3 regions of the Rossellomorea yichunensis genome follow, and region 1 is predicted to be linked to each of the others. Evidence: riboswitches for the same ligand, from Rfam matches in the RefSeq annotation. Region 1 holds a riboswitch; each other region holds the start of a gene.

Region 1 (5,345 bases):
AATCAATTTCAAGGCTCCTGTCCCCTATCTTATAGAAGGGATATTTAAGACGTTGCCATGAGCGCCTGGAAGAAGGCATAATAGATGATATAATGCGTAATTGATAGAGAGGGATGAAATCATGAGTGTACACAAAGACATCACGAAGCATTCAAGTAAACAAAATCAACTGGTACAACAATTTATGCTATTGGATGAGCGTAGAGAAAGAGCAATCGATGAAGCCGTTCAGCTTTGTTTGAAAGATCAACCGTTTACAACGGATGCCATTAATCATGTGACGAACGAAATCAATATCCTTGCCCGTCAAGGTGTCGTTCCACAGAGAAAGCTTGTCACAATTGAAATGGTGAAGGAGTATGCAGCTAAATTAAACTAATTTAATCAGAGTTGCTTCTCTTAGTCTGCAGTTAACGGACATTACATAAAAGACCCCGACACATCTAATCCATGTTAATGGTGTAAGAGTGTCAGGGTCTTTTACTTTGTATGTTTGAACTTAAGCTTTTAATGCGCTATTCCACCCATCGTATACAAATACAGGTTGTGTACCAATTTCTGCACGTTCTATGACGGCATAGTTTTTATGTGACACGACGGTCTGATCGTCCGGTAAATCCAGCTTCTTCGCAACATCCCTGTCCATTTTGACAATGACCGTATTTTCTCTAAGGGTAGTAACTACACCATTGATTACATGTTTCTTCCTTTTAAACTGAACGGTATCTCCAAGGTTTGCATTGTCTTTTGAGTACACGAATGTATTTTCCATTTTAATATCCCCTTTTTAATAAAATGTAATATGTTTCTAATCTAGTTTATAAAATTGAAAGAATTTTCTAATAATATTATTCTAACTGGTATTTATATAATTTTCAATGAATACTTATCCTTCTTCTACCACAATTCATGTTTATCAAAACCTTTTCAGATTACTTTTTTGTTTACTTACGTTCTTCCCTTATTATACCTATTGGCTACCACCAAAGGAAAATCCTCCCTTTTAATATTTTTTAACAAAAAACGCCTGAAGAGAAATGTTCTCTTCAGGCGCCTTGATGTATTAATAAGCGAGTGCATTTTTCTTTTCTTCCTTCATGAGGACGAAGCAAAGGAAAATCCCCAACAGGGATAGAACTGCGAAGAATAAGTACACCGTGTAAATGGAGTACGTTTCATAGATAAAGCCGCCAACAAAGGTACTGAACCAATTCCCCAGTCCGTTTCCGATTGCTGAATATACCGTAACGGCCGTTGCTGTAATGTGGGAAGGCGTGATTTCTTTAATGTAGCGCAAGCCGGCTGGAATGAATAACCCAATGGCAAGACCCTGCATGACAGCCGATGAATAGACAAGCCATAAACTTGGTTCTGTAAAGTAAAAGAGCCAGCGGAGCATGGAAGCAGCACCTGCCAAAGCAGCGACGGTTAACAAACCAAACTTATCAATCCAGCCACCGGCGATCCTCATAAAGGGAACTTCCGATAACACTGCAATCAGGAACGCAAGACCAATCCCCGCATACGTTCCACCTGAATCTTCAACAAATAATCCGAAATACACATTGTTTGCTAAATTCGGACCGAACACTAAGAATGTGACTGCTAAAAAGATAAGGAACTTTTTCATCGTGAATAATTCCTTCATCCCTGCCTTTAAATCAAGCTTGGCTGCCGCCCTCTCTTTCGGAAACCGGAAGGAAAGGAATCCGGATAGTACTAAACAGATAAAGAAAGAGTAAAAAATGATGGTTGGCCCGATAAATCCTTCTGAAAGTCTTCCCATCATAAAGACTGCAATACCGAAGCCCAAAGAGCCGAACAGGCGGATATTTCCGTAGTTATACCTGACTTTACTTGTATACTTCAAGCTGATACTATCAGAAACGGGAATGATTGCACTTTGGAAAATGGCCACTAGAATGGCCACGATAAGCAGGCCATAGTAAAAGTCCATAAACAAGTAACCGAGTGCAAAGATCCCCGCTACTAAAGAGGTTAAACCAAGAACCACGGTGGGACGATTGGTCGTGTCACTCACCATTCCCCAAATAGGCTGGAAGAAAATCATCATGATGGGACCTACAGACATGATCGTTCCAATCTGATAACCATTTAATCCCACACTTTCGCTCAAATACACACTGAGTAAGGGATATAAACTACCAACACCGAAGAACGTTAATAAATAAAATCCTTGTAAGGTAAAAATTTGATTTCGTACTGTTCTTTCCACTACCGTATCCCCCAAGATGTTTTTTGTCTTCCTTATAGTAGACCTTGAACGTTCAATTGTCTATGAGTTTATACCTTATTATGGATAAAGTCATGCTTTTCGTCGAGCTACGGCGGCTAGTCCCTCGAGGTCATAAGTCAATAACGACAAAAAGGCATAAGGCGCCTTTCCGACGTTCTTGTCTTATGCTTGTCGGGACTGAATGAGCCGCCTCCGCTTTTGTTTCATCCAGCTACGGCGGCTAGTCCCTCGAGGTCATAAGCCAAGAACGCCAAAAAGGCATAAGGCGCCTTTCCGACGTTCTTGTCTTATGCTTGTCGGGACTGAACGAGCCGCCTCCGCTTTTGTTTCAGAAAAAATTCCCGTTTGACTTTTTCGAGTAAACCCTTTAAAGTATGGAAGTATATTTTAAATCAACTAAATACGATATTCTTCTTATCCAGAGAGACGGAGGGACTGGCCCTGCGATGTCTCGGCAGCGGACTCATATTGAGTGCTGTGCCACATCCAGCAAGCGAAATGCTTGAAAGATAAGAGGAGTGTTTCGTTCTTTTGAAACCTCTTCTTATTTTGGAAGAGGTTTTTTGTATGTTAGTAAATTGGACGCCAAAGGAGTGTTAGGAATGAATCAAGAAAGAGGAAATTTATTGGCGTTACTGCCTTTGATCATATTTGTTTCACTGTTCCTTGGAGCAGGCATCATTTCCGGAGACTTTTATGCCTTTCCTGTATTAGTATCGATTATCATTGCATCCGTAGTAGGTTTGTTGATGAACCGAAAAGAGACTTTAACGGCTAAGATAGAGCGTTTCGCTAAAGGAGCCGGTCACCCTGATATCATGATCATGGTCTTTATCTTTCTGTTAGCAGGAGCATTTTCCGGAGTGGCTGAAAAGATGGGGGCCGTTGATTCAACCGTAAACTTCGCTCTATCCGTGCTCCCTGGTAACTTGATCATCGTTGGATTATTTATTATCGCTGCTTTCATATCATTATCAATGGGTACGTCCATGGGAACGATCGCAGCACTTGCGCCAATCGGTGTCGGGATTAGTTCAGGTACAGATATTTCTATGCCCCTTGCGATGGCGACAGTTATTGGAGGAGCGATGTTCGGAGATAACTTATCATTCATTTCAGATACGACCATTGCAGCTGTTCGTACTCAGAAAACGGAAATGAAAGATAAATTTAAAGTGAACTTCTTCATTGTATTACCTGCTGCAATCGTGACAATGGTGATTCTCCTGGTTCTTACTATGGGGAATCAATCAACTGTCGGAGCGGAAAGCTTTAATTGGATTAAAATCCTGCCTTATCTTGGAGTTATCATCGGTGCTCTTGCAGGGTTAAATGTGTTTGTCGTTTTATTAGGCGGAATTGTTTTAGCTGGAATCATTGGATTCATAGATGGAAGCTTTACTCCATCCAGTTATTTCGGCAGTGTGGCCGATGGAATGACAGGAATGGCAGAGATTGTGATCCTTTCCATACTGATTGGCGGAGTTGTCGAACTCATTCGTCATAACGGCGGGATCCAGGCATTACTTTATCATGCCACACGCAGAATCAAGTCTCCTCAGGGAGCACAGCTTGCTACTGCAGGATTAGTGAGTTCCACTAACCTTTGCACAGCAAACAACACGATTTCGATCATTATTGCCGGTCCACTTGCCAAATCGATTAGTGAAAACTATGGAGTGGATGCCCGTAAATCAGCCAGTATCCTGGATATTTTCTCTTGTTCGATTCAAGGGTTGATCCCATACGGAGCACAGGCACTGTTAGTGGCTGAAGTCGCAGGCATTTCACCGGTCAGCATCCTCCCATATGCCTTCTACCCTGTCCTGATTGCTGTTTGCGGTCTGATTGCCATTCGATTTGCACTGCCGAAATTCACACGTAAATCAGCACCGGAAGCTAACCCGGTTCGATCTTAATTTTAGAGAGACAAATCCTTTGGGGTTTGTCTCTTTTTTTGATACGCTCTTTTCTCAAAAATTGTTGCTTTTTAACATAAGCTCTGCAAGGCTCTGTCAATTAGCGTGTGCCAGATGGTGATGGGAACTGCTCCGCTTGCAGCTAGCGTTCGGCCGAGCCTCCTCAGCTTACGGAACGGGGTCTCGGCACGACCGTACTTCCGCAGGAGTCTGCGCAGTTCCCCTCACCATCTTTATCAGAATTTTTATGACAGAGCTTCAAGGTGTACAAGAAAACAATGTAACTAGAAAAAATAATTCTTCTTCCTTAAAAGAATACCTTAAATGAGACTGTTTGCTAAACTTATTTTTATTGTTTTCCATTAAGGATACATGCTTAGAAAGTTGATTCTCGCTGCAGGATGTTCGACTCCTGCGGGAATAGCTGGACAGGTGAGACCACGGAGGCGAAGCCGAGGAGGCTCACCGCCAGCCCCGCGGAAAGCGAGCATCCTGTAGCGGAAATCAACTATTACTTTCTCCTCCTCTATAATAGCAACAAACTATTTTGATAAGAAAAAAGCAGATTCCGTTGCCAGGAATCTGCTTTCTTTTTATAACAAATCATTTACATGATACAGCTTACCACTTTCGATTTCGCTTTCTGTTACAAGTTTAATCAGAGCATTTGCGACCGTATCTGTTTCACGAAGCATTCCTTCCTCTTTGTAGCGCTGAAAGGATTCGACATCGGCAAAGGCTTCTTTAGAAGAGGAACGGATCTCTCCTTGCATGTCCGTATCCATGACCCCTGGGCTGAAAGCAATCACTTGATGCCGGCTATGCTTTTTAGAAAGCTCTAAGCTCACGGTTTCCGTCAACATGTTCACACCTGCTTTGGTTGCGCAGTACGTACTCCATCCGTGAACAGGACGACTTCCTGCTCCTGAGCTGATATTGATCATGATCATCTTCGAGTCAGATCCCCGGGCTGCTTTTATCATCTCATTGGTTGAGATCATGGGAGAAAGTAAATTCACATGCACACTCGTTTCAAGAGCTTGGTTTTCTACTTCACCAGACCGATTGATTGGTGTCACCACACCGGCATTATGGACAATATAGACTCTGTCAGATTGATATCCGAATACTTTTGTCCCCACTTCACGGAAGACCGCTTCTGTTTCTCC
Region 2 (5,345 bases), on a different contig from region 1:
TCACTTCGGATAAATCCATGTTATGTTGTTTCGCAAAGGTTTCCATGTAGATTTTATGCTGGAAAAGGTTCGCATCCAGATCTCCTTGGGCCAGCGCGTTGTTCGGTTGGATGTAATCACTGAATTCTTTCACTTCCACCGTGTATCCTTTTTCTTCAAGTCCTGGCTTGATCGCTTTTGTCACCATATCACTGTATGGTCCGGATGTCGCTCCGATGGTTACCTCTTTTTTATCTTCTGCGCTTGAACTTGCTTCGTCCCCGCCGCAAGCTGCAAGAATGCTCATTGTTACCGCTAATGCTACGAATAAAATCCACTTTTTCACTTGTTGTTCCCCCTAGAGTAGTTATCGTTTATCGACTAATCGTGCAAACACATCACCCGTATATTGGATGAGCTGAACCAAACAAATTAAAATGACGACGGTCGTGATCATCACCGTGTTGTCATATCGGTAGTACCCGAAGCGAATTGCCAGGTCCCCGACTCCCCCTCCACCGACAATGCCGGCCATGGCAGAATAGGCAACTAAACTGATCGTTGTAATCGTGATTGCTTGAATCACCGCTGGACGAGCTTCCGGTAACAGCACGTCCTTAATGATCATCCAAGGGCTTGCCCCAACCGAAACCGAGGCTTCAATGACACCTTTATCAATCTCACGCAATGATGTTTCTACCATTCTCGCAAAAAACGGAATTCCCGCAACAGAGAGTGATACGGATGCTGCCGTCGGTCCGATCGTGGTTCCGGTCAACAGTTTGGTTAATGGTAAGAGTGCGACTAATAGAATGATGAACGGAACCGACCGCACCATATTGACGACAAATCCAACGACCTTTTTGATCAAACTATTTTGTAAAAACAAGCCTTTGTCTGTTACGAAAAGAAGAATCCCGAGCGGTAATCCCACTAAAATCGCAACTCCGAGTGAAATCCCCACCATATATACCGTTTCAAAAAAGGCTTTATTCAATTCTGGTAAAATCGCAGTCAATGAATCAGGCAGCATTCTCAAGCACCTCCAAGCTCTGCGTCTTCAGCGTGATGAACCGGATCGCGGCTTCGATCTCGTCATGGGAGCCGATCAGTTCCATGATAAAAATCCCCAGTGGCACTTCCTGAATATATTCAATCTTGCCGTGAAGGATATTGCCTCGCACCTTGTATTTCTGGAACACTTCCGATACGACGCTTTCCTCTGCGATCGATCCTTTGAATTGGATTTTGATCAGCTTTCCTTTCCTTGATTCCACAAGGTGCGGAGGGAGTTCAAATTGAAGGATCGTTTCAATGAATTGTTTCGTTAAAGGCTGCTTCGGTTCTGCAAACAGGTCGTAAACCGGACCTTCCTCCACGATCTTTCCATCCTGCATCACGGCCATCCGGTCGCAGATTTCTTTCACCACTTCCATCTCGTGGGTGATGAGTACGATCGTCAAACCCAGTTCTTTGTTGATTTTTTTCAATAGCTTCAAGATCGATTTCGTCGTATTCGGATCGAGTGCCGATGTCGCTTCATCGCAAAGTAAAACCGATGGGTTATTCGCAAGGGCTCTCGCAATCCCGACTCTTTGCTTTTGTCCTCCACTGAGCTGGGCCGGATACGCGTCCGCTTTGTCCGATAGACCGACCATCTCCAGAAGCTCGACAACCCTGGGCTTTATTTTCGCTTTCGGTACACTAGCTGCTTTCAAGGCAAACGCCAGATTGTCAAACACCGTTTTGGATTTGATCAGGTGAAAATGTTGAAAAATCATGCTCGTTTTTTGACGGGCGAGTCTTAATTGTTTGGACGTGAGCTTCGTAAAATCCTGTCCATCAATGATGATTTCTCCTGATGTAGGGGTTTCTAATAGATTCAGGCAGCGAATGAGTGAACTCTTCCCCGCTCCACTGTATCCGACGATTCCAAAGATCTCACCCTTTTCAATCTTTACGGAAACATTATCGACACCGACCACCGTTTGCTTCTTTGTACTGTAGGTTTTAACTAGATTTCGAATCTCGATCAATGTGCACACCCCTTTTTTGTACAATAAAAAATGCCTCTTTCAACTGAAAGAAGCATCGCCTGTTTATCTCGACTTATCTCTCAGAATGAAATCATTCTGCAGGAATTAGCACCGTTCCAATACTGGAGGTTGCCGGACGTCATAGGGCCTGATCCCTCGGTCACTCTGGATAATTGAAAGTATGTAATTTTCTAAATTTTTATCTTATAGAGGATAATACTGGGTATGTGAATGGAAGTCAATAGGGAATTTTTCAGTTGTTTTTATGTAAGCGTTATCTTCGTTGGTGCACTAGGGGAGGGATTTTTTGTGTAGGGGAACTTTGGTTTGATATGGTCGTGGTGATGGTCCTTTTTTTTACAGTTGATAATATATTCCTAAAGTTGATAATAAAAGGACAAAAGTCGATAATATATCATGAAAAGTCGATAATAAAACTTCTCTTATCCTATCAATCCATGTATTTCACATCGATCTCAGTCAAAATCCTGCCTTAACACCATCTCAAAACCATACATACTATCCAAAAACATTCCTTTCCACCTCCAAATGGGACGAATCTCCATTACCAATAGAAAAAGGCACTACCTTCCATAGCAGCACCCCATTTGTCATAACAACTCACATCAAACATTCTAATCTCCCAATCAACCAATCAAAAACTAGACGCCCACTCCTTAATCCCCGTCAACACATCCAACTCCCTCAACCTCTGCTCACAATAAGACGAATTCCCTTTCAAGTATGTATCAACATAAGCCGGATGACACATAATCTCAAGCGTCTCACCTTCATCCCTGCTGTCCAATATCCTCTTCAATCCTTCAACCGACACTCCGTCACCATAAAAGTCCATCGAGAACCGATCGGTTAACACATTCATTGCGTCTAACCCATCACAGGGCACATTCCGGACCGGAACCCCAAAGCGCTCCGACAACCTCTTCACCACCGGGATCAGTGGCCGAAAGCTATGAACATGGTGATGACTGTCAATATGAGAAAGGGGCAGACCGAATGATAGGAATTTATCCATCTGAGCCTCCCACTCCATTTCAACCTCATCCACATTGATTTCTTTTTCTTCAAAAATCCTGCTGGTGTAACGGAAAAGGCCTCTCTCATCAAGAAGAGATGGTACTCCGCCAGAAACTGGTCTTCCGCATGTCAGCGTTAAATGGATCCCAACCTGTAATTCCGGATAAACCTTCGCCAATTCCACCGCATGCAGAGTTCCCGGCATATTGACCAGCATCGTTGTTGAGTTGACGATGCCAAACCGGTGACTATCAACGATGCCGTAATTCACCCCCCGGCATAAACCAAAATCATCTGCATTGATGATCACGTTCCTCATAATCCCCCATCCCCTTTTCGCTAATAGGTTCTTTCTACAAGAAAGCTCGCTTTATCTCCTCTGAAGATCGCTTTGGAAAATTCGATGACCGATCCATCCTCTACATAAGCCGTCGTCTCAATCATAAAGCAAGGTGTCCCCTCAGGCACCTCGAGCTTTTCTGCCACTCGTTCATCTGCTAAAAACAACTCGATCGTTTCGACGGTTTTTTTAATTTTTATCTCAAACTGTGTTTCCAGGAGCTTGTAAAGAGATCTTTCACATTCGTCTTTATCAAGCCCGGGCGTCTTGTACCAGGGCAGATAGGCCACCTCATATTGCAGGGGCAGACCGTCTGAATATCGGATCCTCTCTAAACGATTGACGGGATCTCCATTCTTTAATTCCAACGCTTTTTCCACTGTTGATTCTGCCGGGATGACATTCATGCTTAGTACCTTGATCTTAGGTTTCTTACCTTGTAATCGCAGTTGCTCTGTGTAGTTGTCGATCGTCGAGGACAGGATTTGACTGACTTTCTCTTCTGCGACAAAAGTTCCTCTTCCTTGCTCGCGATACACGTAACCTTCAAGTGTCAGCTGCTGGAGCGCCGTCCGGATCGTCGTACGACTGACATTGAACTTTTCGCAAAACTCCGCCTCTGTCGGCAGTTTTGTATTCGGAGCGTACTCTTTATTTTTAATCATGTGGATGATTTCTTCTTTTACATGCGAATGCAGGGCCTTTGCTTCTTGTGTCTCTTTCATTCTGTTTCTCCCTTCCACTTTCTTCCTATATTTGTTATAACACATCCACGATCAATTCTCTATTCCTATTCATTTTATCATAAAAACAATTTGTTATTACAATTAAATAAAAATCAGTCATAAATTTCATATTTGTCATTACAATATATAGACGAGCAAAAATTTGTATGATACATTATAAAAAAATAGAAATCGCTTTCAAAATGAAGGGAGATCGACAGAATGTCATTAAAGGTGGTCATAATCGGAGGCGGATCAAGCTATACACCAGAAATTATCGAGGGGTTCATCCACCGATACAAATCTTTTCCTGTCACAGACATAACGCTTGTAGACATCGAAGCAGGGAAAGAGAAGCTTGAGATTATCGGGCAGTTTGCTCGTCGAATGATCCAAAAAGCAGGTGTGCCGATTGAATTGGAATGGACTCTTAACCGGCGGGATGCCTTGATAGGCGCTGATTTTGTGACAACACAAATCAGGGTGGGCGGTCTCTCAGCCAGGGAAAAAGATGAACGTATCCCCTTAAGTCATGGCGTCATCGGTCAGGAAACCAATGGAGCAGGCGGTATATTCAAGGCCTTGCGTACCATTCCGGTCCTAATGGAAATTTGTCATGACATCCAACAGATTTGTCCCCATGCATGGCTTATTAACTTTACCAACCCTGCAGGCATGGTTACAGAAGCCCTGCTTAAATACAGCTCACATAGTAAAGTCATCGGGGTGTGCAATATTCCTTTCAACATGAAAAACAGCGTCGCCGAGATGATGAATTGTTCTGCAAATGAAGTACAGATTGAATTTGTAGGGATGAATCATTTTGTGTTTGGAAAAAGGGTTTGGGTCAATGGTCAGGATGTCACCGATCAGGTTCTGCAAAAACTGATCCATCAAGAAGTGGATTACTCACCGGCCAACATCGTCTCCCTCGGTTGGTCGAAGGAATTTTTACAAGCACTCGGGATGCTTCCCAATCCTTATCATCAATACTATTTCCAACGGGACTCTGTGTTGGAAAAGGACCTTCAAGCTTATAGAGAAAACGGTACACGGGCAGAGGTTGTTCGAAAAGTTGAAAAAGAACTTTTCATACAATATATGAAAGAAGAGTTAAATGAAAAGCCAAAAGAACTGGAAAATCGAGGAGGTGCCTACTACAGTGATGCTGCCTGCAGCCTCATGACGAGCATTTACAACAACTCAGGAGACATCCAAACCGTCAAC
Region 3 (5,345 bases), on a different contig from region 1:
CTTTCTTCGTATGTTGCTACCAGTGCATGCACACATTCCTGGGAACTTAAAAGGGCTGTGGCAGCCGCTTCTTGAATAGCACCGAACAGACTCACGTATAAGTGGTCTTGAAGGAGGTTGATCGCTTCTATGACACTCTTATTCCCTACAGCAAACCCCACTCTCCAGCCAGCCATATTATACGTTTTCGATAATGTATATATCTCAATCCCCACATCCTTTGCTCCATCTGTTTCCAAGAAACTTATTGGCTTATTTCCATCAAACCCTATCGCTCCATAGGCAAAATCATGTACAACACAAATATCATGCTGATTGGCAAGAGTGACTGTTTCTTCAAAGAATGATTTTGTGGCAGTCGCTCCAGTAGGATTATTCGGGTAGTTCAGAAACATCAACTTTGCATTTTCCAGCTCATTACGGGAGTGTTCACTATAATCAGGCAGAAAGCCATTCTCCTCACGTAGAGGCATTTTAATCATACGTGCACCTGCCAATGCTACCCCTGATAAATAATCGGGATAACCGGGATCGGGCACCAATACCCCATCACCAGGATTCAATAAACATTGAGGGATTTCAACTAACCCCGCCTTTCCTCCGAACAGCACAGCGATCTCTGTTTCCGGATCTAATTCCACACCATATTCACGAAGGTAGAAAGCAGAGATCGCCTCTTTAAAGGACGATAAGCCACGAAATGGAGGATACTTATGATTGGACGGCGAAGCTGCGGCTTCTGTCAGTTTTTCCACAATATGTTGAGGAGTCGGTTGATCCGGATTTCCCTGGCCCAAATTAATGACATCATGTCCCTCTTTGACCACAGCATTCACTGTTTTGGCGAGGGATGCGAAAAATTGTTCAGGTAATAAATCTAATCGCTTTGCTTTACTAAAGGTTTTCATTTGCTCACCTACTACATTTTTTTGAAAATTAATTACTTTCAAATTCTAGTCACAAATGATATAACGGAAAATAAAGAATGTAAAGGAATAAATTCCAAAAAGTCATTAATGAGGTGAAAGAAATGATTCAAAAGATAGGTCTTGCACAAATTGATATTGTGTTCGGGAATCCCGAAAAAAACAAGCAAAAAGTAGAAGAATGGGTTAAAAAAGCAAGTGACGACGGCTGTAATACCGTTGTGCTTCCTGAGCTGTGGACGACTGGATATGACCTTACGAGAATGGATGAAATCGCTGATGAAGGAGCAAAAGACTCTACCTCCTTCCTTTCTGCACTATCGAAGAAATATTCCATTCACATTGTAGGTGGTTCTGTTGCGCAGAAATCCCAGGAGGGGGTGTCCAATACACTCCTAGTTACGAATTCAAAAGGCGAGTTGGTGAAAAAGTATTCGAAGCTTCACTTGTTTAAATTAATGGATGAACATCATTATTTACTTCCTGGGCATGAAGATGGCATCTTCACCCTTCAAGACACAGAAATGGCCGGATTGATTTGTTACGACATCCGTTTCCCGGAATGGTTCAGAAAACAAGTTCTTTTAGGTGCCAAGGTTGTTTTTGTCGTAGCAGAGTGGCCGGCAGCACGAATTGATCATTGGCAGACCCTCTTAAAGGCAAGAGCGATTGAAAACCAATGCTTCGTGATTGCCTGCAACCGGGTGGGAAGTGACCCGAACAATGAATTCGGCGGTTGTTCCCTCATCATTGATCCATGGGGAGAAGTTCTTTCAAAAGGATCGCAAGCGGAAGAATTGGTTACAGCTGAAATCAATTTACAGGAAGTAGAAAAGGTCCGAAATAAAATTCCGATATTCCAGGATCGAAGACCGGATTTTTATTAAAAAGGTTATTTTTCAAAAAAACGTTGACATGGAAAATACTTCGATGGTACTATTCAAATCAAATGAAACATTCTGAAAGTTTAATTAAATAGTTAACGCAACTCTTATCAAGAGCTGGCTGAGGGATTTGGCCCTATGAAGCCCAGCAACCGACCATAATACCGTTGTATAACGGGGCGCAGCATGCGCCGGATTGAATGATCCAGTAAGGCACGGTGCTAATTCCAACAGAAAGATAGTCTTTCTGAGAGATAAGAGGCGACGAAGATACCTTCTTCAAGCCTCTTTCGAACATGAAAGAGGCTTTTCTTATGCCACGGAAAAGCCTCCACAACACAGTCTTTCATAAGTCTGTACTATAAGGAGGAACGATGATGGCAATTACGAAACTCAATGCATATCAACCACTAACTGAACAGGCGGCAATTGCACTGGCGATTGGCTTACGAATTTTTGAGGACGGCACTCTCTTAACGTGTGAAGAAATTGGAGACGGGAATTTAAATCTGGTCTTTCGAGTATTAGAACAGGAAACAGGAAAAGGAATCATCATCAAACAAGCCCTTCCATATGCGAAGGTTGTAGGCGAAAGCTGGCCGTTGACAATCGAACGGGCAAGAATAGAAGCGAGTGCCCTTAAGCTTCAGCAATCATTTGTAGGGGACCTCGTTCCTGAAGTGTACTACTCTGATCCGACACTTGCGATTACAGTCATGGAAGACTTGAGTGCACTGACCATTGCCCGGGCAGGCCTTATCAAAGGAGAAGTGTATCCCAGGCTCTCCCATGACATTGGAACATTTTTAGCTAATACCTTATATTTCACCTCTGATTATGCCCTTCATCCTTTTAAGAAAAAGGAGTACGTGAAAGAATTTTCAAATCCTGAGTTGTGTAAAATCACTGAGGACCTAGTATTCACGGACCCTTTTTTCAACAGTGAAACCAACGATTTTGAAGAAGAGCTTTCCCAGGATGTCCAACATCTATGGGATGATTTCACCTTGAAGCTTGAAGTGGCCAAATTGAAAAAGAGCTTTCTTACTGAAGGAGAAGCACTTCTTCATGGAGATCTTCATACGGGAAGCATCTTTGTAGATAAGAATCAAACGAAAGTAATTGATCCCGAGTTTGCCTTTTATGGACCGATTGGCTTTGATATTGGACAGTTCATTGCCAACCTTATTTTCCTGGCCATTTCAAAACCTGAAGAGAAGGAAACGATTCTCTATCACATTGAGAATACCTGGAACGTCTTCTCCACTGCGTTCTCCAAGCATTGGAAGGAAAGCGGAGACGCCTACACGAAAGTGAATGGCTACCTTGAATTTGTATTGGAGAAGAGCTTTCAAGACAGCATCGGTTTTGCAGGATGCGAATGCATCAGAAGAACGATCGGCCTCGCTCATGTAGAAGATCTGGATGGCATACCGGATAAAGCACGAAGATTACAGGCAAAGCGGACCTGCTTGACACTCGGTAAGGAACTGATAATAAAACGAAAACAGATCTTTTCGATTGAAAAGCTTCTGTCCATATTAAAATCCCATTCTGAATAACCAAAAGGAGTTTATCATGACACAAACATTGACCATACCAACTTCACTAGAGTGGCATGAAGATTATTTATTGATCCTTAACCAACAAAAACTGCCTAACATAGTGGAGTACATTAAACTGACGACCATTGAAGACTATTATGATGCGATTATCACACTAAAAGTGAGAGGTGCACCTGCCATTGGCATCACGGCTGCTTACGGCTTAGCCCAGTCTGCATGTCAGTATGAAGTAAAAACGCTAGAGGAATTTATCGACCTGTTTCAACGTGACAAAAAATATCTCGCAGATTCACGCCCTACAGCAGTCAACCTGGTTTGGGCTTTGAACCATTTAGAAAAGGTGTTAGAGAATGTTTCTTCAGTTAATGAAGCTAAAACCAACTTACTCCATGCTGCCATCCAGCTTCATGCAGAAGACGAGGCAGTCTGCCGTCTTATAGGAGAAAATGGTTTGAGTGTATTGAAGGATAAACAAGTCGTTATGACCATCTGTAATGCCGGGTCCATTGCAACGAGTAAATACGGTACCGCATTGGCACCTTTTCATTTAGGAAGAGAAAAAGGAAAAGCGTTTCAGGTTTATGCTTGTGAGACAAGGCCCGTTCTGCAAGGAGCCCGCCTGACAACTTGGGAGTTACAGCAATCAGGAGTAAATGTCACTCTCATCACAGATAGCATGGCTGCCCATACCATGAAAGAAAAAGGTATAGAAGCCGTGATTGTCGGGGCTGACCGGATTTCTGCCAACGGGGATACTGCAAATAAAATCGGAACGTCCATGCTTGCCATTTTGTGTAAACATTTCAATATACCTTTTTATGTCGCAGCTCCTTCTTCCACTTTCGATTTATCCAGCTCCAATGGAAATGATATTCCCATTGAAGAGCGAAACCGGGAGGAGATTACAACGCTCGGCGGGACGTTGATTGCGCCAGGAAACGTTCCTGTTTATAACCCTGCATTCGATGTTACTTCTCATGAACTGATTACCGGCATCATCACGGAAAAAGGTGTCCTGTACCCTCGCTTCGAAGAAAGTATTCAACAAACCATAGGTATTAAATAATAGCCAAAAGAAGAGCTTCCTCCTGCTCTTCTTTTGGCTTTCACATTATTCCACAAATAACTTTGTCGACGCCCACATTTCCCTCGGATTCACTTCATAAATGCTATTTTCCCGGTACATGAACTGATGAATGATAAATTCTCTTCTTAAGGTCGCAAAGTCTTCATGGAATTGCTGAATATATTCATTCAAATCTTTTTCCTTATATTTTTCTCCCACCTTTAATCCTTCCACCATATGTTCCAAAATAAATAATTTCTTCTTTTGTTGAGAAGGAATCGTTTTAATCCGTCCATTCTTCTCCAGGAAATTATTCATCACCTTTTGTTTTTCTTTCAATAAATTCTCTGACATCACACTTTCCCCTTCCTCTCCCTAAGCAAACTGATGAAGGACATTTCCATGATGACTCAGGACTTTTTTATTCAAATAGTAGTAAACAGTGTTCTTCTCTCTTCGTGAATAAACAAGATTGCACTCTTTGAGTTTCGTTAGGTGGTGGGATATTGTCGGGGCGGTGAGTCCAAGTTTTCCCGCAATTGCTCCTACATGCAAGCTTTCTGATGCCAGCAAATAGACAATTTTTATCCGCGTCGGATCCCCCATCGTTTTATGGAAAGCCACCTGTTTACTTAATTGCAACATGTCTCCTCCTCTCTAATTAGATTACTATCTAATTAGATGATAATCTAAATAGATAAAGGAATCAATCAGTAATTTTAAAAAACAGGCATCCTCCCTAGGGAGAATGCCTGTTATTCATTCTATTTTTCTAATAACAATAAGGTTTCTTTCTTATCCACCTGCTTACCGGCATAGCCTGTAAGTGTTTTATTCTTTCCAATGACACGGTGACATGGAATGATGATGGGGAATCGGTTGGCTTTATTCGCTTGCCCTACTG

What was found. Region 1 has a riboswitch for S-adenosylmethionine ahead of RSX31_RS21335 (Na+/H+ antiporter NhaC family protein). Riboswitches for the same ligand answer to the same signal wherever they lie in the genome.
Region 2: another riboswitch for S-adenosylmethionine. It lies ahead of RSX31_RS16045 (methionine ABC transporter ATP-binding protein); the one in region 1 lies ahead of RSX31_RS21335 (Na+/H+ antiporter NhaC family protein).
Region 3: another riboswitch for S-adenosylmethionine. It lies ahead of mtnK (S-methyl-5-thioribose kinase); the one in region 1 lies ahead of RSX31_RS21335 (Na+/H+ antiporter NhaC family protein).

Annotation. Positions count from the first base shown of each region.
Region 1 is NZ_JAVYAD010000010.1:25,551-30,895, reverse strand. Features, by position in the region: gene cls (cardiolipin synthase) at 1-35, shown strand, start outside; gene RSX31_RS21350 (YpbS family protein) at 122-379, shown strand; gene RSX31_RS21345 (DUF2187 family protein) at 500-772, opposite strand; gene RSX31_RS21340 (MFS transporter) at 1,064-2,236, opposite strand; SAM riboswitch class I at 2,669-2,773, shown strand; gene RSX31_RS21335 (Na+/H+ antiporter NhaC family protein) at 2,860-4,176, shown strand; gene RSX31_RS21330 ((S)-benzoin forming benzil reductase) at 4,770-5,345, opposite strand, start outside.
Region 2 is NZ_JAVYAD010000005.1:437,259-442,603, forward strand. Features, by position in the region: gene RSX31_RS16035 (MetQ/NlpA family ABC transporter substrate-binding protein) at 1-286, opposite strand, end outside; gene RSX31_RS16040 (methionine ABC transporter permease) at 347-1,012, opposite strand; gene RSX31_RS16045 (methionine ABC transporter ATP-binding protein) at 1,002-2,015, opposite strand; SAM riboswitch class I at 2,086-2,191, opposite strand; gene chbG (chitin disaccharide deacetylase) at 2,671-3,372, opposite strand; gene RSX31_RS16055 (GntR family transcriptional regulator) at 3,393-4,118, opposite strand; gene RSX31_RS16060 (6-phospho-beta-glucosidase) at 4,341-5,345, shown strand, end outside.
Region 3 is NZ_JAVYAD010000001.1:356,638-361,982, reverse strand. Features, by position in the region: gene RSX31_RS01825 (pyridoxal phosphate-dependent aminotransferase) at 1-908, opposite strand, end outside; gene RSX31_RS01820 (carbon-nitrogen family hydrolase) at 1,031-1,813, shown strand; SAM riboswitch class I at 1,915-2,071, shown strand; gene mtnK (S-methyl-5-thioribose kinase) at 2,188-3,372, shown strand; gene mtnA (S-methyl-5-thioribose-1-phosphate isomerase) at 3,389-4,441, shown strand; partial or broken gene RSX31_RS01805 (DUF2087 domain-containing protein) at 4,487-5,083, opposite strand; gene RSX31_RS01800 (methylated-DNA--[protein]-cysteine S-methyltransferase) at 5,206-5,345, opposite strand, start outside.